Regions from separate parts of the Maricaulis sp. W15 genome, predicted to be linked through region 2. Evidence: predicted binding sites of a transcription regulator. Region 2 holds the regulator's gene; the other holds the start of a gene.
The links. Region 2 encodes HrcA, which represses chaperone genes, less so after heat shock. Its sites were predicted from a motif close to GTTAGCANTCNNNNNNNNNGANTGCTAAC; they were not measured.
Positions count from the first base shown of each region.

Region 1: a site for HrcA is predicted at 6,005-6,033, ahead of AWH62_RS02540 (co-chaperone GroES). Genes of this name have one in related genera too.

Region 1 covers NZ_LQXG01000001.1:539,277-549,088, reverse strand. Annotated here, with positions in the region: gene AWH62_RS02575 (bifunctional riboflavin kinase/FAD synthetase) at 130-1,074, opposite strand; gene AWH62_RS02570 (MaoC family dehydratase) at 1,081-1,536, opposite strand; gene AWH62_RS02565 (response regulator) at 1,646-2,032, shown strand; gene AWH62_RS02560 (protein phosphatase CheZ) at 2,087-2,776, shown strand; gene AWH62_RS02555 (TIGR01459 family HAD-type hydrolase) at 2,789-3,640, opposite strand; gene AWH62_RS02550 (EAL domain-containing protein) at 3,689-4,936, opposite strand; gene AWH62_RS02545 (OmpA family protein) at 5,136-5,819, opposite strand; gene AWH62_RS02540 (co-chaperone GroES) at 6,087-6,374, shown strand; gene groL (chaperonin GroEL) at 6,429-8,084, shown strand; gene AWH62_RS02530 (S9 family peptidase) at 8,591-9,812, shown strand, end outside.
Region 2 covers NZ_LQXG01000016.1:285,650-295,461, forward strand. Annotated here, with positions in the region: gene AWH62_RS09435 (FMN-binding glutamate synthase family protein) at 1-537, opposite strand, end outside; gene grpE (nucleotide exchange factor GrpE) at 644-1,306, opposite strand; gene hrcA (heat-inducible transcriptional repressor HrcA) at 1,313-2,392, opposite strand; gene rph (ribonuclease PH) at 2,514-3,230, shown strand; gene AWH62_RS09455 (helix-turn-helix transcriptional regulator) at 3,402-3,632, opposite strand; gene AWH62_RS09460 (DUF2975 domain-containing protein) at 3,647-4,201, opposite strand; gene rdgB (RdgB/HAM1 family non-canonical purine NTP pyrophosphatase) at 4,583-5,176, shown strand; gene hemW (radical SAM family heme chaperone HemW) at 5,173-6,330, shown strand; gene AWH62_RS09475 (penicillin-binding protein activator) at 6,341-7,690, opposite strand; gene rsmI (16S rRNA (cytidine(1402)-2'-O)-methyltransferase) at 7,689-8,585, shown strand; gene AWH62_RS09485 (YraN family protein) at 8,582-8,965, shown strand; gene AWH62_RS09490 (BON domain-containing protein) at 9,084-9,776, shown strand; gene gshB (glutathione synthase) at 9,776-9,812, shown strand, end outside.

The DNA.
Region 1 (9,812 bases), on a different contig from region 2:
TCCCGGAACCGCCCACATCACATGCGGCGGCCCGGGCCGGTAATTCGCCCGATGGCGAGGGCAGCAGCGGGCGCTGCCGGGCGGATGAACAGGGACATTGAGACCATGCCTCGCGTGTAACAGAGCCGCTCAGGCCGGTCCAGACAGGCCGCTCAGCACCTTGCGGGCGGCGATGGCGTCCTCGGCAATCTGGGCCTTCAGCGCCTCCAGCCCGTCGAACCGCTTTTCCGAGCGCAGATGATCGAAGAACTCGACCTCCAGCTTGCGACCGTAAAGGTCACCGGACCAGTCGAGCAAATGAATTTCGAGCAGTTCCGTGACGCCATCAACCGTCGGCCGTTTGCCGATATTGGCAACGGCAGCGATGGACGGGCTGTCACCATCGACACCCACCCGGACGGCATAGACGCCATAATCGGGGCGCACATAGTCGCCCAGCGTCAGATTGGCGGTCGGAAAGCCGATGGTGCGGCCACGCTGATCGCCGCGCTGAACGATGCCCTCAACGGCCCAGGGCGTACCCAACAGCGTCTCGGCGGCACGCATGTCGCCATCACGGATGGCCTTGCGGATACGCGTCGAGGAGACCTTGTCGGCGCCATTGCCGTGCAGTTCGGCAAAGGCCGTTGCGATGCCGTGATCCGCGCACAGGCGGGCGAGATCATCGGTGGCGCCCGCCCGACCGGCCCCGAAACGGAAATCCTCACCGGTCACAATACCGGCAATGCCCAGCCCGTCGGCGAGCACATCGCCGACGAATTCGGCCGGAGTCATCCTTGCCATATCCATGGAGAAAGGCAGGATGTGCAATTGTTCGACGCCCAGGCTTTCCAGGATGCGGTTACGCCGGGTTTCGCTCATCAGCCGGAAGGTCGGCGCGTCCGGCGCGAAGAAACGACGCGGATGCGGGTCGAACAGGGCGGCCCCGAGCGGCGCCTTCAATGAGCCGGCCAGACCACCCGCCAGCGCAATGACGTGACGATGCCCCATATGGACACCGTCAAAATTGCCCAGGGCAATGACAGCGCCACGACTATCACCCGGCAATTGATTATGACCTCGCAGGATTCTCATCCGCGATCAGTCTGTCGAGGCACGGCGTTGCTTGCGAACCATGACCTCGGCCTCCGCCTGCATGGTCAGTTTCTCGCCGACATAACAGGTACAGTCCATGACCGCCTTGCGGGATTTGAGATCGACCGATTTCACTTCAACACGGGTGCGCACCTCGTCGCCGATCCGGGTCGGATGGAAGAAGCGCATGTTGAGGCCAAGGAAGATGGCGCCCGGTCCGGGCAGCTGATTTCCGAGCACGCCTGAAATATAGGATGCGACCAGCGCGCCATGTGCAATCCGGCCGCGAAAAGGCGTCTTGCGGGCGAATTCCTCGTCCATATGCACCGGGTTATAGTCCCCGGACACCTTCGCGAACATATCCAAATCATCTTCAGTGACAGTTCTAACTGCCTCTGCGGAAAGACCAATTTCCATTTCTTCAAGGGCGATGCCGCGCACTTCCGACATGTGTGACTCCATCTTTGTATCCGCTTTAACCGATTTTTATCCGCGAATGTCTAGGGTCCTCGCTGAAGACAGCGGAACAAGCTGTCCTTGTGTAAACGCGCCGAGTGGATGGAGACTAAGCATGGCTGTCGATATGACGATGCCGATCCTGGTCGTGGATGACTACAAAACCATGATCCGCATTATTCGCAACCTGCTCAAGCAGATCGGGTTCGAAAATGTGGACGAGGCCGCCGATGGCCAGGAAGCCTACGCGAAAATGCAGGAAAACAAGTACGGTCTGGTGATCTCAGACTGGAACATGGAGCCCATGACGGGCTACGAGCTCCTGCAGAAAGTTCGTGCGGATGAAAGCATGAAGGCAACGCCCTTCATCATGGTAACCGCAGAATCCAAGACCGAAAACGTGGTCGCGGCGAAGCGGGCTGGTGTAAACAATTACATCGTGAAGCCCTTCAACGCCGGAACCCTCAAATCGAAGATGTCGGCTGTTCTCGGCGACTTCTAGTCGCTTGATGAACCGCCCCACCCTCGTTTGAGTCTGCAAAGGAAGGAGGGCCCCATGCCCGCCGCCAATGTTGCCGCGCAAGTCCGCACGTCTCTTGCTTCTTTGAAAGCGAGTGATCTGCAGGATGCCCAGATCATGGAAGTCCTGAAGCTGGCGCACCAGCTGACGGATACGATGAAGCTGTTCTTCAGCTCCCTCGACCAGTCGATCTGCCAGGAATTCAACTATATCGCGGACTATATCTCACGCACTCGCGACGAGATTGCTGCCCTGCGACCGAACGATATCAAGACGTCGCGTATCCCGTCAGCCGGTCAGGAACTTGAGGCCGTCGTCGGGGATACCGAACGGGCGACCGAGACCATCATGAGCGAGGCGGAAGCCGTGCTCTGTGACGATGAAGCCGACTATGACGCCTACCGCGCCAATGTCGAAGCCCGCATGATGACCATCATCGAGGCGTGCAGCTTCCAGGATCTCGCCGGCCAACGGGTGTCCAAAGTCGTGACATCGCTGCGCCACGTGGAAAACCGCGTGTCCCGCTTTGCCGAAGTCATGGGCGTTCGCGATGCCGACCAGGTTGTCGAGGAAACCGCCGAAGACAAGCGCAACCGTGAGCAATTGCTCAATGGTCCTGCCATCGGCGGTCCGGAAACCAGCCAGGACGACATCGACGCGATGTTCGCCGACGCGGCCCCGGCCTCGGATCTCGACCAGGGTTCGATCGACTCCCTGTTCGATTGACCGGCCACACAGCTACCAGGTGAGACGGTCCGCGACATAGCGGGACGACACACCATAATCCTTCAGCGCTGCGGCGGCTGTCTCGACATCGAGGCGGCCGCCGTTCAGCGTTTCGCCGAGAATTCCGTCGGCGATGAAGAGGCAATCGACCCCGGCCCGGCTGGCCCCTTCGACATCGGTCTCCGGACCGTCGCCAATCGCCAGCACGCGATCCAGGTCGACCTCGAAACCCTTTGCTTCCAGCGCCCGCTTCGCCAGTCGGTAGATCGGCCGGTGCGGCTTGCCCGCGACAATGCTGGTCCCGCCCATTTCGCGGTAATACCGGGCGATCGCACCGGCGCAGAAGACCAGGCGATTCCCCGATTGCACGACAATGTCCGGATTGGCGCAGACCAGGTCCAGCCCACGCTCCAGCGCCCGTCGCAACACCGCGTCGTAATCCTCCGGACGACCGTTGAAATAGTCGTCGGGGCCAGTGCAGGAAATGAAGTCTGCCTGCTCGATATCAGTGAATTCCAGATCGAGTCCGGCATACAGGCTGCCATCCCGCTCCGGTCCGATATTGAAGGCCTTGCCTGGCGTCCGCTTGACCAGCTGGCGATGGATCGCATCGCCGGAGGTCACGACCGCATCGGTCGCGGCATCCGGCAGGCCCATATCTGCGAGGAAATGCACCAGCGACGAACTGCGTCGCGGCGAGTTCGAGACCAGACAGACCCGACCGCCGCTGGCCCTGAAACGCATCAATGCATCAACGGCCGGCGGGAGAAGGTCGCTGCCATCACGGATAACACCCCAGACATCGCAATAGAGCGTGTCATAGCGGTCGCGGAGCGGGCCGAGTGTGGCGAGTTCAGGTAACATGCCGCGCTTGAAGCAGGCGCAAGGCAAGCGGTCAATGCGGCGCGTTGGTCAAGCCGTCATCTGGATGACATTGCTGTCGGCGTCGCGCCCCGTGCCCTTGCCGCTGTCACGGGCAGTCTCCAGCACGTCATCACGAACCGGGCGAGGTTCGCCGAACAGGTGGCCCTGACCATAGGCGACGTCCATTTCCAGCACTTCAACCACCGTCGCCTCATCCTCGATCTTGTCGACAATGAGTTCGATCCCGTGGCGACCGAACAGGCCCGCCATGTCTTCGGTGGCGATGGCACCGGCCTCATAGCCGGCAATCGACTCGTAATTATCGATCGCGTCGAGCAGGCGACGGCCGCCAATCTTGGCGAAGCGGACACCGGCCCGTTCCATCTCGGTCAGGTCAAGCTCGACATGGTGGATCTGGTCAATCGAGAAGCGGAAGCCGAAATCGGCCATGCGGGCCATGTTGCGGGCCGCAATGGCGTCACGCTCTTCAAAGGCCTGCTGCGAAATCTCGAAGATCAGTGACCCGGACAGATCCTTGTTCTGGCGGATAAAGTCGAGGAATTCCGGGAAGAAGGTCTCGTCGGCCAGGGAGTTGAGCGAGACATTGCAGAAAATCGCAACCTTGCGGTCCTGGCCGGTCAGGCGGCGCACGATCTGGACGCAACGGAACAAGAGGAGATTGTCGACCTCGGTCATCAGGCCGGCCTCTTCGGCGGCGGCCATGAAGGCGCCCGGTGCCAGGATGCGGCCGGTGGCGTCGCGCAGGCGGGTATAGCTCTCATAAAAGGCCGTGCGGCGCTGTGGCAGGGTGACGACCGGCTGCAGGTAAAGATCGACGCGGTTGGCAGCGAGTGCCTCGCGAACCGTGTCGATGTCGGTGCGCGAGGAGGATGCGGCAGCCGTCGGCATGTCGGCCCGCGCTTGCGCGTCGGCGGGGCCGACGCGACGGACCAGATCTTCCAGCACCTTCACTTCATGAACCAAGGCATTATCGCGCTCGACCGATTCCGCGCGCAATTCGTCGGCGATCTCGTCAATGCGCGACTGGGCCGCCTCGAATTCCTCGGCAAGCGCCAGATTGGCCGCCTTGAGTTCATGGATCTCGGATTCCAGCGCCCGACGCTCCTGGCCACGGGCGGCGGCCGAATGGGCCATGCCGGCCACGACGAAGACGATCGCCCCCATCATCCAGGCATTGAGCGTCGGCATCAGACCGAAGAACTCGAAGCCGATCGCGGCAACGGCCGCAATGGTGATGTAGGTCAGCAGGATCAAAATGTCGGATGCGCGGGGCATGTCGGGCCTTCGAATCAGCGAAACGTCAGGTGTGCTTGAAGGTTAAACTGTGTTGGCGCGGGTTGTCGTTTGGTTAACGAAGGTAAACCCTGATCGGGCATTCACCATCTAACATATTGATCTATAATGACATGCATAAATTAAAGCGGCCCGCCTTGGAGGCGGGCCGCTGGTCGTTTCCTGTGGAGAATCAGTTTGCCTACGAGGCGGCGTGCGGCCGGATCAGGATTTCAACGCGACGATTGCGCTGACGCCCGTCCGCCGTGTCATTCGAGGCGATCGGTGAACGCTCGCCCATGCCGGCGATGTAGAAACGGTCCCGCAACACGCCTTGGGCGATGAGATAATTGCCGACCGACAGGGCCCGACGCTCGGAGAGCTGCTGGTTGTAGTCCGCGGCGCCAACCGAGTCGGCATGACCAACAACATCGACATAAGTGGCCGGGTAACGGTTCAGCACCGTCGAGACATCACTGAGGATGCTATAGAACTGGCCCTGGATGTCAGCGGAGTTGGTCGCGAAGGTGACATCGCCCGGCATGATCAGGCGCAGATCATTGCCCTCGCGGCGGACACCAACGCCGGTGTCGGACAGGGCTTCGCGCATGGCCGTTTCCTGGCGGTCCATGTAATTGCCGATGGCCCCACCGGCGAGCGCGCCGATGCCGGCACCGATCAGGGCGTTGGTCCGGCCCTCTTCGCTGTCATTGGTGTTGGTGAGATAACCCAGCGCCGCACCGGCAGCTGCGCCCAGGAGAATGCCGCGCCCCGTATTGTTGGCCCGGGTCTCGCCGGTATAGGGGTCGGTCGTCGTGCAGGCTGCCATGGACAGCGCAGCGACGGTCAGAATGGTCGTGCGGAGAATGGTTGGGCGGAGTTTCATCGTGTATCCCTCTCGGTGACGCAACTAGATGCCTATCATATCGATTTATATGACAGCTATGGCAATGGCGGATTTATCTTTCCGGATATGAACGCAAGCTGACCGGCGATCCGTCGAACTCAAGCGGCACAAATTGCACCGGATCTCCCTTGACGGACGAGCGGCGACAACCTATCTCCGCCGCTGTTAGCAGTCGACTGGGGTGAGTGCCAACAACCCCCACCGACCGCGATGAACCTTCAGTCCTCTGTTTGGAGAAAACCCAAGATGACTTTTCGTCCTCTGCACGACCGCGTGCTGGTGAAGCGCGTTGAAGAAGAGTCCACGTCCAAAGGCGGGATCATCATCCCCGACACGGCCAAGGAAAAGCCCCAGGAAGGCGAAGTTGTCGCCATCGGTGGCGGCGCCATCAAGGATGACGGCACTGTGCGCCCGCTCGACGTCAAGGCCGGTGATCGCATCCTGTTCGGCAAATGGTCCGGCACCGAAGTCACCGTTGACGGTGTCGAGCTGCTGATCATGAAAGAGTCCGACATTCTCGGCGTGATGGCGTAAGCCGCACACCTGATCAGAACACCCCTCTCAAGCTAGAAGAACGGAAATATTCCAATGGCTGCCAAAGACGTACTTTTCGGCTCCGACGCGCGTGAACGCATGCTGCGCGGCGTCGATATCCTCGCCAATGCTGTCAAGGTCACACTCGGTCCCAAGGGCCGCAATGTGGTCATCGAAAAATCCTTCGGCGCACCGCGCACCACCAAGGACGGCGTCTCCGTCGCGAAGGAAATCGAACTGACGGACAAGTTCGAGAACATGGGCGCACAAATGCTGCGCGAAGTGGCCTCGAAGACCAATGATGTCGCCGGCGACGGCACCACGACCGCCACGGTCCTGGCCCAGTCCATCGTCCGTGAAGGCATGAAGTCGGTTGCTGCCGGCATGAACCCGATGGACCTCAAGCGCGGCATCGACAAGGCCGTCGCCATCGTCATGGAAGACATCAAAGCGAGCTCCACCCCGGTGAAGGACTCCGCTGAAGTCGCCCAGGTCGGCACCATCTCCGCCAATGGCGAGAAGGAAATCGGCGAGATGATCGCCAAGGCCATGGACAAGGTCGGCAAAGAGGGTGTCATCACCGTCGAGGAAGCCAAGTCCCTGGAAACCGAGCTGGACGTCGTCGAAGGCATGCAGTTCGACCGCGGCTACCTGTCGCCTTACTTCATCACCGACGCCGACAAGATGCAGGCCGAGCTGGAAGAGCCCTATATCCTGCTCTTCGAAAAGAAGCTGACCTCGCTGCAGCCGATGCTGCCGATCCTGGAAGCCGTGGTTCAGTCCTCGCGTCCGCTGCTGATCATTGCGGAAGACGTTGAAGGCGAAGCCCTGGCGACCCTCGTGGTCAACAAGCTGCGTGGCGGCCTGAAGATCGCCGCTGTCAAGGCGCCGGGCTTTGGTGATCGCCGCAAGGCGATGCTGGAAGATCTCGCCATCCTGACCGGTGGCCAGGTGATCTCTGAAGATCTCGGCATCAAGCTGGAAACCGTCACCCTCGACATGCTTGGCTCGGCCAAGCGCGTCACCATCACCAAGGACGACACCACGGTCGTCGACGGCGTTGGCGACAAGGCCCAGATCGAAGCCCGCGTCAGCCAGATCCGTCGCCAGTCCGAGGAAACCACCTCTGATTACGACCGTGAGAAGCTGCAGGAACGTCTGGCCAAGCTGGCCGGCGGCGTCGCGGTGATCAAGGTCGGCGGTGCCACCGAGATCGAAGTGAAAGAGAAGAAGGACCGCGTCGACGACGCCCTCAATGCCACCCGCGCTGCGGTTGAAGAAGGCATTGTCCCGGGCGGCGGCGTTGCCCTGCTGAAGGCCTCCGCCAAGCTGGCCGGCCTGAAGGGTGACAATCCGGACCAGACCCAGGGTATCGCCATCGTGGCCCGCGCCCTGCAGTCCCCGATCCGCCAAATCGCCACCAATTCAGGTGTCGAAGGCTCGATCGTGGTCGGCAAGGTCATGGAAAACGCTTCCGCGACCTTCGGCTTCAACGCCCAGACCGAAGAGTATGGCGACATGCTCGCCTTCGGTGTGATCGACCCGGCCAAGGTTGTCCGCACAGCCCTTCAGGACGCGGCCTCCGTCGCCTCCCTGCTGATCACCACGGAAGCTGCCGTGGCTGATACGCCGAAGGAAGAAGGCGCCGGTGGCGGCATGCCTGACATGGGCGGCATGGGCGGAATGGGTGGCATGGGCGGCATGATGTAATCATGCCGGTCACCTGACCGACTAAAAGAGAGGCCCGCTCCGATGGAGCGGGCCTTTTCTTTTGCCATGCCCCCATGAGTCCGCCCATCGATCAAAAGTGAGCCGTCCGGCAAGCCGGACGGCGGCGGCGGAATGGGTGGCATGGGCGGCATGATGTAACAAACATCATAAAGCCGCCCATCATCGAAAGGTGAGCAGACCGGCAAGCCGGTCTGCGGGGGCGGCATGATGTAATCATGCCGGTCACCTGACCGAACAAAGGAAAGGGCCGTCCCGATGGGGCGGCCCTTTTCTTTTGTTCTCTCGGCGCGCTTCCCTCTCCCTCGGGAGAGGGTCAAGGTGAGGGGCAAATCGCGGTGCCAACCACCCAATCCCCTCATCCGCCCCCTTTGGGGCACCTTCTCCCAAGGGAGAAGGAAGACGCGCGAAGGACTTATTCCATTTGCCTTGCGACATGGCCCCCTCTCCGCGTTATGGTCGCGCCAGCAATTTTCGAGGGGTTCGCCATGAAATACCTGATTTCCGCTTCCAGCCTGGCGCTGGCCGGCCTGCTGGCCGCCTGCCAGCCGGCCGGGACCGGCACCGAAACCGAGATCGCCGAGGCGCCCGCTGCGGCCGCTGAGGCCGTTGCCCGCTACGATGCGGCCACCTTCCACCAGACCACCAGCTTCGGCCTCGCCTCATCAGCCGGTTTTGCCTGGTCGGCAGATGACAGCCGGATCCTGATCTCCTCGGACGAGACCGGCGTGTTCAATGCCTATGCCGTCGATCCGCAAACGGGTGAGCGCGAGGCGCTGACGACATCCGACACCAATGCCACCTTCGCCCTGTCCTGGTTCCCGACCGATGACCGCGCCGTGGTGACCGCCGACAGCGGCGGCAATGAAATCTCCCACATCTTCGTGCGCGAGCTCGATGGCCGTCTCAATGACATCACCCCCGGCGAAGAAGTGCGAGCGCAATTCCTCGGCTGGTCGCCGGATGGCAATGACATGTGGCTGATGACCAATGAGCGCGACCAGAGCGCCATGGACATCTATGCCTATGACACGCTGAGCTATGAGAGCGGCTTCGTCTTCCAGAATGATGATGCGCTGGAGATCGGCGATGTCAGCCCGGACGGGCGTTGGGTCGCCCTGGTGCGCAACCGCACCTCGGCCGACAGCGACATCCTGCTGCTCGACCTGGCCTCCGGCGAGACCGAGCCCAGCGTGATCACGGCCCACGAAGGCAATATCGCGCATGGCGTCTACACTTTCACGCCAGACAGTTCGCAGCTTGTCTATGCCACGGACGAGCATGGCGAATTCAACCAGGCCTGGACCTATGACCTGTCCGACGGCACCACAGCGCCGTTGATCGAGGCCGAATGGGACGTCCAGTTCGTGATCTATTCCGACACGGGCCGATACCGCGTCTCCGGCATCAATGCCGATGCCCGCACCGAGGTGACCATTCTCGACACCATGAGTGGCGAGACCCTGACCCTGCCCGAACTGCCGGCCGGTGATATTGGCTCGGTCCGTTTCTCCCGCGACGAGGGCCGCATCGCCTTCCTGATCAATTCGGCGACCTCGCCGTCCAATCTCCATGTCGTGGACCTGGCCAGCCAGAACCATGCCCAACTGACCAATGCCCTCAATCCGGCCATCTCGGAAGACGAGATGGTGGACGCGCAGGTCGTCCGCTTTGAAAGCTTCGACGGGCTGGAAATCCCGGGCATTCTCT
Region 2 (9,812 bases):
ACCGGTATTCATCCAGATGCCGGCCTTGGCGGCCCCGCGTGACAGCGCCCGCACCGCCGGTTTGGACAGGGCGCCATAGCTCATGCCGGAAACATTGAAGAAGGACGGTGCGTCATAGGGGATGCGGGCGTCCGGTCCGACCCGCATCGGCTGGGTATCGGCGGCATGGTCGTCCAGCAGCGGGAATGGACAATTGACGAAGATCGCATTGCCCGGCTTGTCCATCGGCTTGGTCGAGCCGAATGGAATTGTGCCGCCCTTGCCCTCCGATGAACGGCCCACCCACTCCCGTTCAGCCCGGTTGAAGGGCAGCTCCTCGCGATCCATGGCGAAGAAATACTGCCGGAAGAATTCGCCCAGCGTTGTGAAGAGCGAACGGAAGCGACCGACGACGGGATAATTGCGCCGAATCGCGTCGCGCGTCTGGGTGATGTCGGTAACATACATGAGCAAGGCGATCAGGGCCGCCAGGCCGACGGCGAGAATGAACGCCTGGGCCAGGATGTTCATGGCATCTATCGCCCAACCAGGCAGCATTGTCATGGGTGTCTCCCGCTCGTTCGCGCCGTATCATGACCCGTCATCGAGCGTGATGCGAGAGTCCGCGGCGCGAATGTTGCGGGTGTGACGCCCGGCGTGGAGGCTAGGCCTTCACGTCGACATTGCCGCCGGTACCGCCGGACGCGTCACCATTGCCGGCCACCGGGCCGGAGGAGACGGCGACCATGGCGGCGCGCAGGGTGCGGTCGGCGATCACGAAACCGGTCTGCATGACGGCAGCAATCTTGCCGGCGCCATGTTCGGACGGAATCTGGGCAACGGCCTGGTGCCTGTGCGGATCGAAAGTGTCACCCGGCTGCGGGTCGACCTTCTTGACGCCGTGACGCTCCATCTTGGTGGCCATGGCCTTTTCGGTCATGGCCACGCCTTCGACGAGGTTTTTCACAGCGTCCGGTGCGTCGGCGAGGGCGGTCTCGTCAACGGCGCTCATGGCGCGCGTGAGATTGTCGGAAATGTCGAGCATGTCCTTGGCGAAGCTGGAAACGGCGTAGCTGCGGGCATCGGCGACATCGCGTTCGGCACGGCGGCGCGTGTTCTCGGCCTCGGCCAGGGCACGCAACAGCTTGTCCCGCATGGAATCAAGTTCTCCGGTCAGCTTGAGGACCGGGTCCAGCTCGGTCGTTTCGTCTGCCGTTTGGTCTGCCGGGTCGACAGCCGCTTCGGCGCTGTCTTCAGCAGCGGCGGGTGCGGTTTCGTCCTGCGGGGCTTGCGGGTCTTCGTGCGGCTTGTTCTCTGTGTCGCTCATCTGTCTTCACTCTCGCGATCGCGCGCTGTCCAGTATCTGTCCGACCACACGGGCGGTGTAGTCGACGAGGGGGATAACACGGGCATAGTTCAAACGGGTGGGGCCAATTACACCCAGCGCCCCGATGATTTCCTGTTCGGCATTCATATAGGGCGCCACGATCACACTGGAACCCGACAGACTGAAAAGCGGGTTTTCGGCGCCGATGAACAGGCGCACGCCCTGGGCGTCGCGGGCCTTGTCCAGCAAGGTGATCAGCTCTTCCTTGCGCTCGATGTCGTCAAACAGGAGGCGGATGCGTTCCAGGTCGCTGGCGGCCTCGAGGCTTTCCAGAAGGCGAGCTTGGCCGCGCACGATCAGCGAGCGTTCGCGGCCCTGGCCACCGCTCCAGTCGGCCAGCCCCAGCGTCACAAGGCTTTCCGCGGCGCCGTCAAGAGCGGAACGACGTTCGGCAATTTCGAGCTCAATGGCCTTGCGGGCATCGCTCAGCGTGCGTCCCTTGAGGCGAGTGGACAGGTAATTGCCGGCCTCGATCAGCGCGGCCGGCGGGATGCCGTCCGGTGTTCGCATCAGCCGGTTCTCGACGCTGCCATCCTCAAACACCAGAACCGCCAGCATTTCCACAGCGGACAAGGGTACGAATTCCACATGCCGCATCGGCGCTTCGCGCTTCGAGGTGATCACCAAACCGGCGCCGCCAGCAAGCCCGCCAAGGAGGGAGGTTGCCTCAGTCAGCAAATCCTGTGTCGAGCGCCCGGATACTGAAACCTGCCCTTCGATAGCCTTGCGCTCATCTGCCGACAATTCGCCAACCTGCAGTAGGCCATCAACGAAAAGGCGCAGGCCGGCATGGGTCGGCATGCGACCGGCGCTGGAATGCGGCGCGCTCAACAGGCCGAGATCGGCGAGGTCGGCCATCGTGTTGCGGATCGAGGCCGGCGACAGGGAGAGATTGCCGGTCTGCGACAGGGTGCGCGAGCCGACCGGGTCGCCGGAGCGCAGATAGGCTTCCACGATCTCGCGAAAGATCGTGCGCATGCGGTCATCCAGCGCGGCCAGGGCCGATTGCGGTGCGGTCTGGGACATGAGTCTTCAATTAGTCGTGCCTGCGCCCGGGTTCAATCCGCTTTGCGCGTGCTTGGCGCTTGAAGCCCACCGACAACGCCGCTAGGAGCGGGGCATGACAGCACCGACACCGGAGACGAGCATGAGACCCAATGGACGCGCCCGCGACGCCATGCGCGAAATCAGCCTCGAGGCCGGCGCCTCGCTCTATGCCGAAGGCTCCTGTCTGGCCCGTTTCGGCGGCACGCATGTCCTGTGCACCGCCAGCATTGAAGAAAGCGTCCCGCCGTGGATGCGCGGTAGCGGCAAGGGTTGGGTGACGGCGGAATACGGCATGTTGCCGCGGGCGACGCATACGCGTTCGCGCCGTGAAGCGTCTGCCGGTAAGCAGTCCGGCCGCACCCAGGAAATCCAGCGTCTGATCGGTCGCTCCCTGCGCGCCGTTGTGGATCTCAAAGCCCTCGGCGAGCGCCAGATCACCATCGATTGCGATGTCCTGCAAGCTGATGGCGGCACCCGGACGGCGGCCATCACCGGTGCCTGGGTGGCGCTGAAACAGGCGACCGGCTATCTGATCGAGGAAGGCTTGCTGACCGAGGACCCGGTTCACGGCCAGCTCGCGGCCATCTCCTGCGGTGTCATCGACGGCGAAACCCGGCTCGACCTTGAATACGAGGAGGACCGCCGCGCCGAGGCCGACGCCAATTTCGTGCTGACCGACAAGGGCGGGATTGTCGAGATCCAGGCCACCGCGGAAGACAAGCCGATCCCGGAGACAGATTTCGACCTGCTGTTCGCCCTCGCCAAGGCCGGCGTCACCGACCTGTGCGCGGCGCAACTGGCCGCACTGAAGGCTTAGTACTTGCACTGAAGGCGGAAGCCGGTTGAATTAAAGAACAGACGGCGGGGGCGCGCTGGGGGGCTGGAAACGGCCCGCACGGCCTCTTTGGGAAGGGGCTACCGTGCAGGCCCACCCCCGCCGTCTGTCCCGTCGACCCTTGGGTCGGCGGTCTTTGGGTGACGTTCGCGCCTATTCGGCTGCGTCGGCGTCATCGTCCTCATCATCAAAACTCAGCAGGTCGCCGGGCTGGCAACCCAGTTCGCGGCAGAGCGCTTCCAGGGTCGAGAAGCGGACGGCCTTGGCTTTGCCTGTCTTGAGGATGGACAGGTTGGCCATGGTGATGCCGACACGGTCGCAGAGTTCGGTCAGCGACATGCGGCGCTCGAGGAGCATGCGATCAAGAGTGACGCGAATGGGCATGGTGTGCGTCTCCCCTAAATCGTCAATTTTTGTTCTTGGCGCATCCGCGCGCCTTCGCGGAAGACTTCCGCCAGGACCAGAAGCGCCACCACGGCGAACCAGGCCCCCAGATCAATTCCGTCCACGCCTGCCAGTTCGAGCCCGCCGACCACCGGATTATCGGTATCCAGAAGGGTCAGGATCATGGCGACCGCACCCTGGGTGACATGACGCAGGACCTGGTAGGCGGCGATGGCAATCGCGATTACCCGCAAATGGCCGGCATTTTCCGGTACGAAGGGGTCGCCGGCGATCAGGGTCGAGAAGATGCGGCGCAGCCGGTCGATCACGACCAGGAAGGCGACGATCTCGGCGACGAAGATCGGGTAGACCCAGCCGTGATTGCGGATGGTCTCAAAAAACTGTGTGACGAAGCTCGGCGAATAACCAAGCCAGTCCATCAGCAGGGTGGCGCCGGTTGCAATCAGGACGAGGGCTGCAAAACCCAATAGGGCCCAGGCCAGGTACCAGACCACGTCCAGTACCACCTTCAAAACGGATGCGAGTGATCCGCTTCCCAGTGCCTTCATAGCCGCCCCTTCCCTGCTAGGCGTCGCACGCGAGGTCCGGTGACCTTAATCCGTTTGACCGGACCTCACGCGACTTTTTCCATCATGCCGCGACCGGGGCAATGGCGTAGAACGCGCCGGCGCCGACAGCGACGAGCAGCATGAGGTTGATGGCGATGGAGCCGATCATCTGCATGCCTGAATTGTTGGACCTGACCATTTCACTGTTTCCTTTGTCTTGTATCTGACCAATTACCGTTGTCATTCATGTTGTTCGGACGACGTGTCCCGTCCTTGTTGTTTATCGATAAACACAAAGTTCGGCGGGCGCAAGCGAAAAATATCGTTTTTCGATATGAATTTTTCGAAAGGCGATAAATGAGATGGCGCGGGAGCGGCAAAATGAACCGGGAAACCTGGGTGCTGGCGAGCCATAACGCCGGTAAAATCAAGGAGATGGAGCGGATTCTGGCCCCCTTCGGAGTGACCCTGAAGAGCGCCCGCGACCTCGCCCTTCCTGAACCGGAAGAAACCGAGACGACATTTCGCGGTAACGCGGCGCTGAAGGCGCGGGCGGCCTGTGAGGCGACGGGCCTGCCTTGCCTGGCCGATGATTCCGGACTGTCTGTCGATGCGCTCGGGGGTGATCCCGGCATCCATTCAGCCCGCTGGGCCGGCGAGCCGCGCGATTTCAGTCGCGCCATGCAGCGGGTCGAGGACGCGCTTTCGGCGTCTGGCAGCGCTGACCGCACTGCGCGCTTTGTCTGCACGATTGCCCTGGCTCGACCTGGCGAGGACATTGTCTTCTTTGAGGGCGAGGTCGAAGGCGAGATCGTCTGGCCGCCGCGTGGTCCGGAAGGTTTCGGCTATGATCCTGTCTTCCAGCCCGCCGGTCATGACCGCACATTCGGCGAGATGAGCGCTGACGAGAAGCGCCAGCTCAGCCATCGCGCCCGTGCGCTGGACGCGATGGTCGCGCAGGGTTTCCAGCGATGACCGATCTCGGCCAGGCGCTCGGGCTTTACCTGCACTGGCCCTATTGCGCGCGGATCTGTCCCTATTGCGATTTCAATGTCTATCGGCCCAAGGGCGATGACGAGGCGCTGCTCGCGGCAATTCTGGACGACATGGCGGACTGGCGCGAGCGCACCGGGCCGCGGGCGTTGGCCAGCCTGCATTTCGGCGGAGGAACGCCTTCACTGATGAAGCCTGACTGGATTGCCCGGGTGATAGAGGCGGCGGACCGGCTCTGGGGGTTGTCGACGGGCGCGGAAATCGGTCTTGAGGCCAATCCCAATGACCAGGCCCGTTTCGCCGGCATTGCACAGGCCGGCGTGGGCCGCCTGTCGCTGGGGGTCCAGAGTTTCGATGATGCGGTCCTTGCCGGTCTCGGCCGTGATCATGACGGCTCCGGTGCGCGTCAGGCCATCGACATGGCCCTGTCTTCCTTCGATCGGGTCTCGGTCGACATGATCTATGCCCATGCCGGTCAGACCCTGTCTGACTGGCGGACCGAACTCGGAGAGGCGCTGGCCACTGGCGCCGGTCACATCTCGGCCTACCAGCTGACCATCGAGCCGGGCACGGCCTTCGGCAAGCGGACCGAGCGGGGCGAGACGCTAGCCGTGGACGGGGACAGCGCCGCCGATCTCTACGAGCTCACCGGCGAGATGTGCGCGGCGGCAGGCTTTCCCGCCTATGAAGTCTCCAACCATGCCCGCAGCGACGCGGATCGTTCGACCCATAACCGGATCTATTGGGAAGGTGGGGATTGGATCGGTGTCGGACCCGGCGCGCATGGCCGGCTCGGGCGCAGTACGGCGGACGGTGGCCGGATCGCCACCACGGCTGCCCGGCGTCCGTCTGACTATATTGCCGGTGTTGCGACGCGCGGCTCCGGCGTGCCGGACGCTGGCCGCGAACAGCTTTCTCCGCCCGAGGACATGATTGAGCGGGCCTTTCTCGGGCTCCGGATCACCGACGGTCTGGATCTCGACCATCTCGCCGCCGCCACCGGATGCCAGCCAGAGGCGGCCGGCATCGACCGGATGATCGACGAGGGATTCCTGGCCCGTGACGGGGTGCGTATACGCCTCACACCGGCGGGCCGTCTGCTGGCCGACCGGGTTACCCGCGAAATATTGCCCTGAGCGGCCGGGACTAGAACGCCTCGATGGGTTCGAAGGTCAGCGGCGCCGGTTCGATTTCCCGAAGTCCGCGGGAGCGCATTTCATAAATCGCCAGTCCGCGTTCGATCAGTCCGGTCCCGACGAAACGGAACAGGCCATCGGCGCCGAGAAAACCCTGCTCTTCCTCAATGGCTTCCCGGGTGAAACCGCGCTCACCGCCGTCGAGATGGGCGGCCAGGCTCATCGCGTCATAGGCAAGGCTGGCGATCCGCGAGGGATCATTGCCATAGGCTGCCCGATAGGCCGTCTCGAAATTGGTGCGGGCGTCCAGGTCCGGACCGGCGAACCAGCCGCCGTGCAGGGCCGGCTCCCGCAGCAGGTCGGGGTCATTCCAAAGCCCGGTGCCGAGGAAGCGCACGACAAGTGGGTCGACCGATTGCGAGATCAACAGCGGTCCCAGCGCGCGAAGGCGCGTCCCGCCCTCCGGCAGGATCACCGCCTGGAAGGCCGCCTCGGGGTCGGGCACCCAGGCTTCGCGCCGCAGCTCGTCGGCCTCTTCCGGGGTCAGCGGTTCGAACACGCCTTCCGCAAGGCGCGCCGAGGCGCGTGCCATGGCTTCAACATCGCCGGTATAAAAACTCTCCGCGGCGACATAGCCGCCGGTCAGCGCGGCATTGTCCTGCAGCGCGGCGTGCACAGCCATGCCGTAGCGGCTCTGCGGCCCGAGATAGGCGAAGCGCTCGACGCCCTGACGGGTGGCGTATTCGACAATGCGGGCGACTTCAATCTCCGGCGGAAAGCTCATCAGATAAACGCCATTGCCGGCAACCGTGGCGTCCGTCGTGAAGGCGATGACCGGGATGCCGGCCTGGCGAGCCACCTGGCCGGCAGCGGAAACAGCCGGTCCGAACAGCGGCCCGATAATGATGTCGGCGCCGTCCTCGACAGCGGCCTGGGCCGCAGACCGGGCGCCCTGCGGTGTGCCTTGTGTGTCCTTGGGGATCAGCAGGAGATTGCCGCTGCCGCGCTCGAACAGGGCCAGCTCGGCCGCATTCAACAGGCGAAGCGCTTCCGAGCGGGCGCCGGAATTGTCAGCCGAGAAAGGCAATAGCAGGGCGACGCGGGCGATTTCGCGGTCCGCCATGTGTGGCGGGATGAGGCCGGTGGCGACCGGCTCCTCGACCGGATCGGGCTCGATTTCGACCGGTTCATCGATTACCGGTTCCGGCGGCGTGTAGATCGGCGCCGGCGGCGCGGTCTGCGTTGTGCCACAGGCGGCGAGTGTGCCGACCATCGCGATGACAGCGAGGCAGCGCAGGCCGCGGCTTTGTGCCAATGTGTCCGTCGGCAGGGCGATACGCGAATTGAAGACTGAAAGCATGACCGAAACATCCCGGGAAATTCTTGGCGAAGCTATCCGCCGTGGCGGCAGGGGGCAAGCGCTCGGGCCGGGGCTTTACCTGGTTTCGACGCCAATCGGCAATTTGCGCGACATCACCTTGCGGGCGCTCGACGTGCTCGGACAAGCCGACCGCGTCCTTGCCGAAGACACCCGCGTCACCCGGCGACTGCTCGATGCCTACGGGCTGCGGGTCGAGTTGACGGCCTATCATGACCATAATGGTGAGCGGGTCCGGCCCGGAATTCTCGAAGATCTTGAAGCCGGCAAGCGCGTTGCCCTGGTGTCGGATGCGGGCACGCCGCTGGTCTCTGATCCGGGCTACAAGCTGGCCCGCGACGCGATCGCGGCCGGTATCCCGGTCATTGCCATCCCCGGCGCGTCGGCGGTGCTGGCGGCGCTCGCCATTGCCGGTCTGCCGACCGATTGTTTCACCTTCGCCGGCTTCCCGCCGCAAAAGACCGGTCCGCGCGAAGCTTGGCTTGAGCCGTTTCGCCACATCCCCGGCAGCCTTGTTTTCTATGAGGGCGTATCGCGCCTTCCGGCGATGATCGCCAGCCTCGCCAAGGTGTTGGGAGACCGGCCGGCGGCGGTCTGCCGCGAGCTGACCAAGCTGCACGAGGAGGCACGCCGCGGCTCCCTGTCCGAACTGGCCGCTCACTACGCAGAAGCCGGGCCGCCACGCGGTGAAGTCGTGATTGTCGTCGGCCCGCCGCCGGTGGATGACTGGGATGCCGGGCGGATCGATACCGCCTTGCGCGCGGCGCTTGAGGACATGCGCGTCAAGGAGGCCGCCAGCCATGTCGCCGAAGCCTCCGGCTGGCCGCGGCGCGATGTCTATGCCCGAGCCCTGGCGCTCAAGGACCAGGACCGGTGACCCGTAAGCGGCGGCAGGCGGAAGCCCGCGGCCGCTGGGCTGAATGGCTGGCCATGGCCTGGCTGGTCGCCAAGGGCTATCGCCTGCTTGATCATCGTGCCCGCACGGCCGCCGGCGAGATCGACCTGGTCGCCAGCCGCGGTGAATATCTGGTGTTTGTCGAGGTCAAGGCGCGGCCCAGCATCAAGGCCGCGCTTGAGTCGATCGGGCCGCGCCAGCGCGGTCGCATCACCCGTGCGGCCTCGATCTGGCGGGCCTCGCGCCCGGCCGTGCAGGCGCTGCATTTGCGCTATGACCTCTTCTTGGTCGTGCCGGGCCGTTGGCCACAACATCGCCGCGCGGCCTGGATTCCCGGAGACGGCGCCCGCGACCTGCTCTGACCCGGCCCGGTATCGTGTCTTTTGTGATGTGGCTTGGCCTGGGCGCCGCGACTTGTCATGGTAGCGCGTCTGCAAATGACTAAGCTGGGGCGCGGGCGATTCGACAGGAGCTTCGTGTATGGCCGACCGTCTTTCTTTTATGTCCACCCTGCTGCTGGCCGGGCTTGTCGGGCTGGCCCCGTCGGCCTGCAGTTCCGTCGGTGCGGTTGGCCAGGATCGGTCGATCGGCCGCCAGCTCGACGACACCAATGCCTCGGTCTCGATCAAGTCGGCCATGCTGCGCTCGGAAGGCTTTGCCCTTGATGGCGTCGATGTCGAAGTGACCGAAGGCATCGCGCTTTTGACCGGACGGGTGCCGCGCGAGGATGACCGGTTGATGGCCGAATGTCTGGCCTGGTCCTCGGTTGCGGTGCGCAATGTTGCTAATGAAATCGTGGTCGGGTCCGGCCAGGGCTTCCGTGACCGTACCCGCGACGCCGAGATCACGGCCCGGGTCAATGGCCGTCTGATCTCCGACCGCTCCGTGCGCTCGATCAATTTCAATGTCGAAACCCGTGCCGGCCGGGTCTATCTGCTAGGCGTTGCCCGCAATCGCGGCGAGCTGGAGCGCGCCAGCGCCCATGCTTCGTTGGTTGAGGGGGTTGAGGAGGTCGTCTCCTATGTCCGCATCGCCGGCGTGCCGACCAATCTGCCGGCGCGCGGCGAACGCCGGGCTGAAGCCTGTGTCGGCGAAGCGAATCCGGGGGTTGAATCCCGGGGCGACGGCCCTAACTCCGGACCACAATTGATCGGTGGACCGGAGACGAGATGATGGCATGGCGTGTTGCGGTCCAGATGGACCCGATCG